Regions from separate parts of the Citrobacter koseri ATCC BAA-895 genome, predicted to be linked through region 3. Evidence: predicted binding sites of a transcription regulator. Region 3 holds the regulator's gene; each other region holds the start of a gene.
What was found. Region 3 encodes PhoB, which activates phosphate uptake and scavenging genes when phosphate is short. Its sites were predicted from a motif close to CTGTCATAAAACTGNCNNAT; they were not measured.
Positions count from the first base shown of each region.

Region 1 (4,249 bases), 1.5 Mb from region 3:
AGCAGGCACAAGAAATTGTGCCTGTTTTTTTAACAAGCGCATTAAGCCGTCAGTCTTATGCAACAAAATGTAAAGTTGTGTCTTTCTGGTGACTTACAGCCCGCAGATGCTTGAAAATAGCCACAAGACCCATACGATGTGGGTATCGCATAGTGCGTTTTGTTAAGTTGAGGTTAAAAGAAAATTATGATGCGAATCGCGCTCTTCCTGCTGACGAACCTGGCCGTGATGGTCGTTTTCGGGCTGGTGCTGAGCCTGACAGGGATACAGTCAAGCAGCGTACAAGGCTTGCTGATTATGGCGCTGCTGTTTGGTTTTGGTGGTTCCTTCATTTCGCTGCTGATGTCCAAATGGATGGCGTTAAAGTCCGTGGGTGGGGAAGTCATTGAGCAACCGCGTAATGAAAGAGAACGCTGGCTGATGAACACGGTGGCGACGCAGGCGCGTCAGGCCGGAATCGCTATGCCGCAGGTGGCTATCTATCATGCGCCGGATATCAACGCGTTTGCGACCGGCGCGCGCCGTGATGCGTCGCTGGTTGCGGTGAGTACCGGCTTGCTGCAAAACATGAGCCCGGATGAAGCCGAAGCCGTTATTGCGCATGAGATCAGTCACATCGCTAATGGCGATATGGTCACCATGACGCTGATTCAGGGGGTTGTGAACACCTTTGTGATCTTCATCTCGCGTATTATCGCGCAGATCGCCGCGGGCTTCCTCGGTGGAAACCGTGATGAGGGTGAAAGCAGCAACGGCAACCCAATGATCTATTTCGCGGTGGCGATGGTTCTTGAACTGGTGTTCGGGATACTGGCGAGCATTATCACCATGTGGTTCTCACGTCACCGTGAATTCCATGCGGACGCCGGTTCTGCGAAGCTTGTCGGCCGTGAAAAGATGATTGCCGCGTTGCAGCGCCTGAAAACCAGCTATGAGCCGCAGGAAGCCAACAGCATGATGGCGTTCTGTATCAACGGCAAGTCGAAGTCACTGAGCGAGTTGTTCATGACTCACCCGCCGCTGGATAAGCGTATTGAAGCGCTGCGTAGCGGCGAGTACCTGAAGTAAGGCGGTATGCCTGGCATTCTAAAAAAGCGCATCAGATGATGCGCTTTTTTTTTACGCCACGGAGTGGGGTTGAGTGATGCGCAAACCGCTGATAATGGCGGCTACGGTCGCCAGGATGCCCGCCGTCATCAGGGAAATATGCGTACCGTTGTCCGCAAACTGATTCAACATGAGCGCAACCAGCGCTGCGCCGGTACTCTGGCCCAGAAGACGCGCCGTGCCCAGCATCCCGCTGGCCCCTCCGCTGCGATCGCGTGGCGCAGAGGTGATAATCGTGTGGTTATTGGGCGACTGGAATAAGCCAAAACCGGCTCCGCAAAGGATCATCGGCCAGATGATACTGATATCTGACGGCGAGGCTGGCAGCAGCATCAGCGCAAAAAGTCCTGTGGCCATAATTATCAGTCCTGACGCGCCCAGCAGCCCGGCATGAACCCGTTCAATTAAATAGCCCGCCAGCGGCGCCATCACCATTGTCGCCAGCGGCCAGGGCGTCAGCAATAACCCGGTCTCGACTTCGCTACGCCCCAATACCGTTTGCAGATAAAAGGGAAGGGAAACCATCGCCAGCATCTGCGCGCAGAAAGAGCAAATACTGGTGCAGATCGACAGAGAAAAGAGCGGAATACGCAGTAAGTCAATCGGTAACAAAGGCACCGGGAGTGAGAGCTGGCGGCGAATGAAGAAGAAACCGACGACAAGCATAACCGCCAGTTCTGCGCCAATCAGCGTTAAAGGTTGCCCCTGTGCGAATCCGCTGAGAGCGGTGATCAGCAAGCCGAAGGTTAAGGCGTTCATCACTGCGCTGGGCAAGTCGAAGCGCGGTTTGGCGCTACGAGCGCTGTTTGGGGGTAAGAAACGCATAGCCAACAGCAATGCGATAATGCCTAACGGAACGTTAATCAGGAACAGCCATTTCCATGACGCTATCGACAGGATTGCTGCCGCAATGGTCGGCCCCGCAGCCGAAGACACGGCGACGATGAAGGAGTTGATGCCCATTCCGCGCCCAAGGTGGCGTTGCGGATAGATAAGTCGGATCAGCGCCGTGTTCACGCTCATCAGCGCGGCGCCGCCAAACCCCTGCGCGACGCGCGCAAGCGTCAGCATTTCCAGGGAGTCCGACAGCGCGCAGAACAGCGACGAAAACAGGAAAATGACCAGGCCGTATTTATAGATGCGTCGATAGCCGAACATGTCCCCCAGAAACGAGAGCGATAAGAGAGAAACCACGATCGCGATTTGGTAAGCGTTAACAACCCAGATCGATCGGGCGGCGGACGCCTGGAGATCGGTTGCAATGGTAGGGAGCGCGACATTCGCGATTGCGCCATCCAGCACGGCCATCGAGATACCAATAATGATGGTTAAAATGGCGCCGTAACGCTGGGGTAATGGCAGGCCATCGGCCTGGATTTTGTCCATAGAGAGTCAATGTCTTTCGGGGGATTATGATCAGAGTAATGATTTTAGCATTGATATCGCGGGGTTATGTCGCAGATTTGTAACTAAGTAAGCAAAGATGGATTGCGACCGCCATGACGTGAAATTATAATAAAAACCGGTTCTGATTTTTATAAAACACTCGCAATGAGGTGATAAATGGCTATCGCAGATCTGGATAAACAACCTGATTCTGTTTCTTCTGTGCTGAAGGTTTTTGGCATTCTGCAAGCGCTGGGTGAAGAGCGCGAAATAGGGATCACCGAGCTGTCGCAACGTGTCATGATGTCAAAAAGCACCGTTTATCGCTTTTTACAAACGATGAAAACGCTGGGTTATGTCGCGCAGGAAGGTGAATCTGAAAAATATTCGCTGACCCTGAAATTGTTTGAGCTGGGCGCCCGTGCGCTGCAAAACGTTGATCTGATCCGTAGCGCTGATATTCAGATGCGTGAAATTTCCCGTCTGACCAAAGAGACAATTCACCTCGGTGCGCTGGATGAAGACAGCATTGTCTACATTCATAAAATCGACTCCATGTACAATTTGCGCATGTATTCCCGCATTGGCCGCCGTAACCCGCTGTACAGCACCGCAATCGGTAAAGTGCTGCTGGCATGGCGCGACCGCGATGAAGTCAAACAGATACTGGATGGCGTGGAGTACAAACGTAGCACCGCGCGCACGATTACCAGCACCGAGGCGTTACTGCCGATGCTGGATCAGGTGCGCGAGCAGGGGTACGGCGAAGATAACGAAGAGCAGGAAGAAGGCCTGCGCTGCATTGGCGTGCCGGTGTTCGACCGTTTTGGCGTGGTGATCGCCGGTCTGAGCATTTCGTTCCCGACGCTGCGTTTCTCCGAAGAACGTCTGCATGAGTATGTCGCTATGCTGCACACGGCAGCGCGTAAAATCTCTGAGCAGATGGGTTACAACGACTATCCATTCTGAGGTGAGCGCGCCCTGAGCCGTTCAGAAGCCAGCCGGTAGAAGATACCTGCTGGCTTTTTTATTGCCCTGAAAAGGGGCGGGAGAGTGGTTTCTCCCGCTAAAAAACGCATTAAAAAGGCATAACCACGTTATGCCTGATATTTATGCAGATGAATGGATGTGATGCCAGATTAGCCGTTATCGACCACCACGGCGCTTTTTCTGAATACAGGACAGTCTGACAGACCAATGATGCCGCTGTCAGTATGGACATATTGCGCTGTACTGGTGCCGCGAGCGGTCAGATATTGACATTGCAGACCCAGACCGGCGGCGTTCTCCTTGCTGCCAATCAGAACCCCATAGCCACTGAGCAATAAACCAATCCATACCAGAGCAATCAAAACAATCGCGCGAATGATCAAACGCATTACTACCTCTTTTCTTTTTTTGGTTAGAATAAGGGTAGCCTGAACGCCCACTGAAACAAGTGTATCATTCCTAAAAGTATATAATGTCGCTCCAGTTAGTTCCGGTTTAGATAACGCGTGGTAATTTGATGGCATAAGATGTGGATGCGGAGAGCGGAGTGAAAAAGTTTCGGTGGGTAATCCTGATTATTGTTGCGTTGGTATGTCTGCTGCTGTGGGCGCAGGTGTTCAACATAATGTGCGATCAGGATGTACAATTTTTCAACGGAATTTGTGCCATCAATAAATTTATCCCCTGGTGATAGCATTTTTACAACAGTTGATTACCTTCCCGTGTAGCAGTGGTAAAATACGGCGTCTACATTGAGGTGGTAACA
Region 1 is NC_009792.1:1,112,548-1,116,796, forward strand. Features, by position in the region: gene htpX (protease HtpX) at 187-1,068, shown strand; gene CKO_RS04950 (MFS transporter) at 1,120-2,493, opposite strand; gene kdgR (DNA-binding transcriptional regulator KdgR) at 2,671-3,462, shown strand; gene CKO_RS04960 (YobH family protein) at 3,633-3,872, opposite strand; gene mgrB (PhoP/PhoQ regulatory lipoprotein MgrB) at 4,031-4,174, shown strand; gene CKO_RS04970 (YebO family protein) at 4,249-4,249, shown strand, end outside.
Region 1: the regulator PhoB is predicted to act here: its motif matches at 2,560-2,579, upstream of kdgR (DNA-binding transcriptional regulator KdgR).

Region 2 (4,249 bases), 2.1 Mb from region 3:
GCTGAGTAGATCCAGCGAGCCGGAGGAGAAGTGCAGCGCGCTTTGGCCGCGAGTGACGATTGCACAGCGCAAACCGTGTTTTTGCAGTTCCAGGCCACACAGTAATCCGGCGAGACCGCCACCCATAATGACCGTATCAAATTTCATCCTGGTGCTCCTTCTCCAGACCGCACAATCCCTGATAAACCCAGCGCGTGAACTCGCTTTCGCGCAGCGCGTCTCCCCAGGCGACAGGCTGTACGCCTTTCCAGCGTTCATTGAGGAACGCAGAAAGCTGAGTGATGGACTGAGCGGCGGTAGTGACATTAAAACGTTGCAGCAGCCCGGCGGCGCGGCAGGCGCACAGTTCTCCCTGACATGTGCCCATGCCTACGCGGGTACGGCGGCGCAGATCCAGCAGGCTGTTGACGGTTAAATTTTCGACGGCGTACTGCACTTCGCCTGCGGTGACCGCTTCGCATTCACAGACCAGGCTGCGGTGCTGGCGACCTTCGCTGAGCCAGGCCGGAGTACGATCGCCGTGACGATAGACGGCGGAACCGCGTAGCGGGGCGGGCAGCGAGATCACGCGTTTAAGCGTGTTTTCCGTGGGTTCCTGCGAGCCGGGAAGGGCGGTTTGCGCGGTGACGCAGGGGCGAGTGTTGCCCAGTTTTCGGCATACCGCGTCGGTTGCCCATTCCGCCATCAGGCGGTAGGTCATCAGCTTACCGCCCGTAATGGTGATAAACCCGTCCAGCCCGTCGCGTGCAGCATGGTCAAACAGCACAATGCCGCGGCTGACATTACGACCGCTCGGATCGTCATCGCTGGCGACCAGCGGACGCACGCCCGAGTAGGCGCGCAAAATGCGCGTTTTCGCCATCACCGGCGCCAGTTTTTCCCCTTCACGCAGCAGAATATCAACCTCTTCTGCGGTGACGCGGTTGCTGTCGATCTCGTTGTAGTCAATGTGGGTCGATGTGGTGCCGATGAGCGAGATGGTATCGCCGGGCACCAGAATATCGGCGTCGGACGGCTTGCGGCAGCGGTTAATCACATGCTGGTTAATGCGATGATCCATAATCAGCAGCGACCCTTTCGCCGGGAACATGCGGATGCTCAGATCGGCGTATTCCGCAATTCGCTGACCCCAGATGCCTGCGGCATTCACCACGACCGGCGCATGCAGCGATTGGCTTTCCCCTGTGAGATGGTTATGCACGTTCACGCCGCAAATGGTCGCGCCTTCGCGAATAAGTCCGGTGACTTCATGCGCCGTTAAAATGATTGCGCCATGTTCTCTGGCATCCAGCATATTCGCGGCGGTCAGCCGGAAGGGATCGACAGTGCCGTCAGGCACTTTCACCGCGCCAATCAGCTGCGGATTGACGGCCGGTTCGATCAGCCGCGCCTGTTGCGGATCAATTGCTTCGGCGCGAATACCCGCCTCTTCGCAGGCGCGAATAAAGGTGGCCTGGAAGGATAATTCGTCTTCCGGCAAGGTAATGAACAGACCGTCCGTTGGCTCAACGCAGTGGCGGGCGATCCGTTTCAGAATCTGGTTTTCGCTGATGCATTCGCGGGCAGATTCCGCGTCGGTAACGGCATAGCGTGCGCCGCTATGCAGCAGGCCGTGGTTACGGCCGGTTGCGCCGGTCGCGATATCGTGGCGCTCAACTAAGATAACGCGCAATCCGCGTAGCGCACAGTCTCGGGCGATCCCTGCGCCTGTGGCTCCCCCACCAATGATAATCACGTCACTTGTTTGCGAGTCGCGAGTTTTCATGGTTATCCCTCACAGTTCGTTTTTTATCATTTAGCCACATAAAAAGCATGGTTTGTTTGATTTCGCGCATAATCGCTCATGATTCGAAAATGAAACGTGATTTCGTGCGCTTTTCTGAACATTTGTCATAAATGTGTAACAATCTGTGCTGTAATTCACATTAACGACAGGTATCTTTACTTAACATCGCGCCCACACTGGGAGCAGCGAGGTTGGTTAGTTAAACGAACTGCGGTGTTTACCTCTAATAAGACACGGCCACGGAGGCTACATATGTTAAGTATTTTTAAACCTGCGCAACATAAAACGCGCTTGCCAGCAGCGGAGATTGATCCGACATATCGTCGGCTGCGCTGGCAGATTTTCCTGGGGATTTTCTTTGGTTATGCCGCTTACTATCTGGTGCGTAAGAACTTTGCGCTGGCGATGCCTTACCTGGTAGAGCAGGGATTCTCGCGCGGCGATCTGGGTTTTGCGCTGTCCGGGATCTCCATCGCCTATGGTTTTTCGAAATTTATCATGGGGTCGGTCTCCGACCGCTCGAATCCGCGCGTTTTCCTGCCCGCAGGGTTGATTCTGGCGGCGGCCGTGATGTTGTTTATGGGCTTTGTGCCGTGGGCCACGTCCAGCATTGCCGTGATGTTCGTGCTGCTGTTCCTTTGCGGCTGGTTCCAGGGAATGGGGTGGCCGCCGTGCGGTCGTACAATGGTGCACTGGTGGTCACAGAAAGAACGTGGCGGTATCGTCTCCGTCTGGAACTGCGCGCATAACGTTGGCGGCGGTATTCCTCCGCTGCTGTTCCTGCTGGGGATGGCCTGGTTTAATGACTGGAAAGCCGCGCTCTACATGCCGGCGTTCGGTGCGGTCCTGGTGGCGATTTTCGCTTTCGCGCTGATGCGCGATACGCCGCAGTCCTGCGGTCTGCCGCCGATTGAAGAGTACAAAAACGACTACCCGGATGATTACAACGAAAAAGCGGAAGAAGAGCTGACTGCAAAACAGATCTTTATGCAGTACGTGCTGCCGAACAAACTGTTGTGGTACATCGCGATTGCTAACGTGTTCGTTTACCTGCTGCGTTACGGCATCCTCGACTGGTCGCCGACTTACCTGAGAGAAGTGAAACACTTTGCGCTGGATAAATCGTCTTGGGCGTATTTCTTGTACGAATATGCCGGTATCCCGGGTACGCTGCTGTGCGGCTGGATGTCGGATAAAGTGTTCCGTGGCAACCGTGGCGCAACGGGCGTGTTCTTTATGACGCTGGTGACCATTGCCACAGTTGTTTACTGGCTGAACCCTCCAGGAAATCCGACCGTGGATATGGCCTGTATGATCGTTATCGGCTTCCTGATTTATGGCCCGGTCATGCTGATTGGTCTGCACGCGCTGGAACTGGCGCCGAAAAAAGCGGCAGGTACGGCGGCGGGCTTCACCGGCCTGTTTGGTTATCTCGGCGGTTCCGTCGCGGCGAGTGCCATTGTCGGCTATACCGTTGACTTCTTCGGCTGGGACGGCGGCTTCATGGTGATGATCGGCGGCAGCGTTCTGGCGGTTATCCTGCTGATTATCGTGATGATTGGTGAAAAACGCCACCATGAAGAGCTGATGTTGAAACGCAACGGAGCTTAAGTGAATGAAGACGACACTGAAAAATCTCAGCGTGGCATTGATGCTGGCGGGTATGGTCGTGAGCAGCGCGGCAATCGCTGCGGATAAAATCGTGATTGCGCACCGTGGCGCCAGCGGCTATCTGCCGGAGCACACACTGCCAGCGAAAGCGATGGCGTATGCGCAGGGCGCCGATTATCTGGAGCAGGATTTGGTGATGACGAAGGACGACCATCTGGTCGTCCTGCATGACCACTACCTTGACCGGGTTACCGACGTTGCCGAACGTTTTCCGAATCGCGCCCGCAAGGACGGGCGTTACTACGCCATTGATTTCACACTGGATGAAATTAAATCCCTGAAGTTCACCGAAGGTTTTGATATTGAGAACGGCAAGAAAGTACAGACTTACCCTGGCCGTTTCCCGATGGGAAAATCAGATTTCCGCGTGCATACCTTTGAGGAAGAGATTGAGTTTGTTCAGGGGCTGAATCATTCGACCGGAAAAAATATCGGTATTTATCCAGAAATCAAAGCGCCGTGGTTCCATCATCAGGAAGGGAAGGATATTGCGGCTAAGACGCTGGATGTGCTGAAAAAGTATGGTTATACCGGTAAAAAAGATAACGTTTATTTGCAGTGTTTCGATGCCGCGGAGCTGAAGCGCATTAAGAATGAGCTGGAGCCGAAGAGGGGGATGGATCTCAATCTGGTGCAGTTGATTGCGTATACCGACTGGAATGAAACTCAGCAAAAACAGCCGGACGGCAGTTGGGTTAACTATAACTACGACTGGATGTTCAAGCCTGGCGCGATGAAAGAAATCGCCAGCTATGCTGACGGGATCGGCCCGGACTACCATATGCTGATTGA
Region 2 is NC_009792.1:516,125-520,373, forward strand. Features, by position in the region: gene glpB (glycerol-3-phosphate dehydrogenase subunit GlpB) at 1-147, opposite strand, end outside; gene glpA (anaerobic glycerol-3-phosphate dehydrogenase subunit A) at 137-1,765, opposite strand; gene glpT (glycerol-3-phosphate transporter) at 2,039-3,397, shown strand; gene glpQ (glycerophosphodiester phosphodiesterase) at 3,402-4,249, shown strand, end outside.
Region 2: the regulator PhoB is predicted to act here: its motif matches at 1,888-1,907, upstream of glpT (glycerol-3-phosphate transporter).

Region 3 (4,249 bases):
CAGCTGCGGCTGCGCGTTTTCCTGTTCTTCCTGGGAGACCCGCAGCGCCTGCTGGCGGCGATTCATTTCAGCCTGCAACTCATTCTGACGGGTCAGCCAGTGCAGATGTTGCTGGTGAAGCTGCTGGCGGGCGAGCAGCTGTTTTTCTTCGTCAGTGAGCGCCTGCAAACTTTCATTGAGGGAATGCTGCTGCTCCGGCGCTAACAGCGAGACGCCGCTGGCCTGCGCCTGAAGCTTTTCCAGGTCGGTGCGGGCGGTCTTGTGCTTTTCAAACACCAGCGCGGAGATCTGCCCGTAGATTTCGGTTCCGGTCAGCTCTTCCAGAAGCTCAGCGCGCTCTTTTGGCTTCGCATTGAGAAACGCAGCGAACTGCCCCTGCGACAGCAGCATGGAGCGGGTAAAGCGTCCGTAATCCAGCCCGGTAAGCGATGCCGTCATCTCCAGCTTATCTTTGACCTTATCGGCGAGGATTTTTCCGTCGGCGCAGCGCGCCAGCTCCACGCGCGGCACTTGCAGGTTTCCGTCCGGCTGATTGCGGGCGCGGTTCTGGCTCCAGAAAGCGCGGTAAGACTCGCCTTTAACCTCGAACTCCACTTCGGCAAGGCATTCGGCCGTATCGCGGGTCATCAGATCGTTTTGCGATTGCGAAACGGTGCTCAGGCGCGGCGTCTCGTGATAGAGCGCAAGACAGATGGCGTCGAGCAGCGTGGTTTTCCCCGCGCCGGTCGGCCCGGTGATGGCAAACAGCCCGTTGCTGGCAAAAGGTTCTGCCGTGAAATCGACTTTCCATTCTCCCTTCAGGGAGTTGAGGTTTTTCAGGCGCAGGCTGAGAATCTTCATGCGTCATGCTCCCCGGACAGCGAATGTAGGGTGGTGGTAAAAAGCTGCGTCAGACGTTCACGCTGGGGTTCATCCAGCTCTTCCAGCGCCAGACGGCGGGTAAAAACGTCTTCCACGCGCAGTTCGCTCAGGGTTTCACGTCGTTCGTTAGCCATAATGCGTTCGCGATTTTCCCGACTGCGGCGCACCAGTAAAACCTCAACGGGCAGCGACTCCGTTAATGCCTGAATTTTGCGCTGCATATCGTGAAGGTATTCGTCAGTGGTGATTTCAATATCCAGCCAGACGGGAGGCTCCTGGTGAGCATCGCGCCATTGCTCAAGTTGTTCGGTGATGGAGGCCAGATCGCCTTTCAGCACCGCTAGCGGTTGAGTGACGGGAACGGTGAGGTTCTCTACTTGATGTAATTTGCCGTTTGCAAAACTGACCAGATGGACGCATTTGCTTTTGCCGCACTCATCAAAACTCAGCGCGATCGGAGAGCCGCAGTAGCGGATGTGTTCCGTGCCGCCAATGATCTGCGCCCGGTGAATGTGTCCCAGCGCGATATAATCGGCAGGAGGGAAGTTTTGCGCCGGGAAGGCGTCCAGCGTGCCAATATAGATGTCACGTACCGCGTCACTTTTACTGGCGCCGACGGTGGTCAGGTGCCCGGTGGCGATAACCGGCAGAGTTTGATCGCCGTCGCCGCGCAGCTTACAGGCTTCCTGATACTGTTGTTGGTAATAATCCGTGATCGCCCCGAGCAGATGCTGCTGTTTTTCATTGCCTGAAAGCCCCGCCTGGCTGGTGATGATGTCGCGCGGGCGTAAAAACGGAATCGGGCAAAGCACGGCGCCCGGCGTGCCGTCGCAACGGTAAAGGTACTGCGGCGCGTGGCCTGCGCTGGCGACCACGGTGGTGTTGAGAAACGCCAGAATATCGCGGGATTCGTTGAGCGTGGCGACGGAGTCATGGTTTCCGGCCAGCACCACCAGATGACAGCCGGTTTGCTGTAAATTGACAACAAACCGGTTATACAACTCGCGGGCATAGCTTGGCGGCGATCCTGTATCAAAAATGTCACCCGCGACAATAATCGCATCCACCTGGTGAGATTGCGCGGTTTCCAGCAGCCAGTCGAGAAACGCCAGGTGCTCGGCGGCGCGGCTTTTGCTGTAGAAGTTTTGTCCCAGATGCCAGTCAGAGGTGTGAAGGATGCGCATAACGGTTCCATGACGAAAAAGCGTGGGCAGGATTATAACCCGTCGGGAACGGTAATATCTTGTTTCGTGACTGTCATAAATCAATAACCTGAGCCGAATGTCGACTATCTTTTTCATAAATCTGTCATAAATCTGACGCATAATGGCGCCGCATTGATGACAACGACTTATTTAAACAGGGCAAATCATGGCGAGACGTATTCTGGTCGTAGAAGATGAAGCTCCAATTCGTGAAATGGTCTGCTTCGTGCTCGAGCAAAATGGCTTTCAGCCAGTAGAAGCCGAAGATTATGACAGTGCTGTGAACCAACTGAATGAACCCTGGCCGGATTTAATCCTCCTTGACTGGATGTTGCCCGGCGGGTCGGGCCTTCAGTTTATTAAACACCTCAAGCGTGAAGCGATGACCCGGGATATCCCTGTGGTTATGCTGACGGCAAGAGGGGAAGAGGAAGACCGCGTGCGCGGGCTGGAAACCGGGGCGGATGACTATGTCACCAAGCCGTTTTCCCCTAAAGAGCTGGTGGCGCGTATCAAAGCTGTGATGCGCCGCATTTCGCCGATGGCGGTAGAAGAGGTGATTGAGATGCAGGGGCTTAGCCTCGATCCAACCTCACATCGCGTGATGACCGGGGAAAATCCGCTCGATATGGGGCCGACCGAATTTAAATTGTTACACTTCTTTATGACGCACCCTGAGCGCGTCTACAGTCGCGAGCAGCTCCTCAACCATGTCTGGGGAACGAATGTGTATGTTGAAGACCGTACGGTCGATGTACATATTCGTCGTTTGCGTAAAGCGCTGGAGCACAGCGGTCACGATCGTATGGTGCAAACGGTACGCGGAACCGGGTATCGCTTTTCGACCCGTTTTTAATACCTTGCCGCCAGACCGGCATCTCGGTGTGGCGGGCGGGTTTACTATTCTGAAGGGAGTGTGACGCGTGCTGGAACGGCTGTCATGGAAAAGGCTGGTGCTGGAGCTGATCCTCTGCTGCATCCCCGCTTTTATCCTCAGTGCTTTTTTTGGTTATCTGCCCTGGTTTTTACTGGCGTCGGTAACGGGATTGCTGATCTGGCATTTCTGGAATTTATTGCGCCTCTCCTGGTGGCTGTGGGTCGATATGAGTATGACGCCGCCGCCGGGACGCGGGAGCTGGGAGCCGCTGCTGTACGGTCTGCACCAGATGCAGTTGCGTAATAAAAAGCGGCGTCGCGAACTGGGAAACCTGATTAAACGCTTTCGCAGCGGGGCGGAATCCCTCCCCGACGCGGTGGTGCTGACAACCGAAGACGGCGGGATTTTCTGGTGTAACGGACTGGCGCAACAGGTGCTTGGGCTGCGCTGGCCGGACGACAACGGGCAAAACATTCTGAACCTGCTGCGCTACCCGGAATTTACGCAGTATCTCAAAACACGCGATTTTATCCGGCCGCTCAATCTGGTGCTCAACACCGGGCGGCATCTGGAGATCCGCGTGATGCCCTATACCGATCAGCAACTGTTGATGGTCGCGCGCGACGTGACGCAGATGCACCAGCTTGAAGGCGCGCGGCGCAATTTCTTCGCGAACGTCAGCCATGAACTACGCACGCCGCTCACCGTCTTGCAGGGCTATCTGGAGATGATGCAGGAGCAGCCTCTGGAAGGCGCGACGCGGGAGAAGGCGCTGCATACGATGCGTGAGCAAACGCACCGGATGGAAGGGCTGGTGAAACAACTGCTGACGCTGTCGAAAATTGAGGCGGCGCCCGCGCTGCTGTTGAACGAAAGGGTGGATGTGCCGATGATGCTGCGCGTTGTCGAGCGTGAGGCGCAGGCGCTCAGCCAGCAGAAACACACCTTTACGTTTGAAGTGGATGCCCGGCTGAGCGTATTGGGTAACGAAGAACAGTTGCGCAGTGCGATTTCGAACCTGGTCTATAACGCGGTGAATCACACGCCTGCGGGAACGCATATTACCGTGCGCTGGCAGCATGTGACCCACGGTGCGGAGTTCAGCGTGGAAGATAACGGGCCGGGGATTGCGCCTGAGCATATTCCGCGTCTGACGGAGCGTTTCTACCGTGTGGACAAAGCGCGGTCGCGGCAAACCGGGGGAAGCGGATTAGGTCTGGCGATTGTGAAACATGCGCTGAATCATCACGAGAGTCGATTGATTATCGACAGTTCGCCGGGTAAAGGGACGCGCTTCAGCTTTGTG
Region 3 is NC_009792.1:2,569,679-2,573,927, reverse strand. Features, by position in the region: gene sbcC (exonuclease subunit SbcC) at 1-840, opposite strand, end outside; gene sbcD (exonuclease subunit SbcD) at 837-2,045, opposite strand; gene phoB (phosphate response regulator transcription factor PhoB) at 2,233-2,922, shown strand; gene phoR (phosphate regulon sensor histidine kinase PhoR) at 2,990-4,249, shown strand, end outside.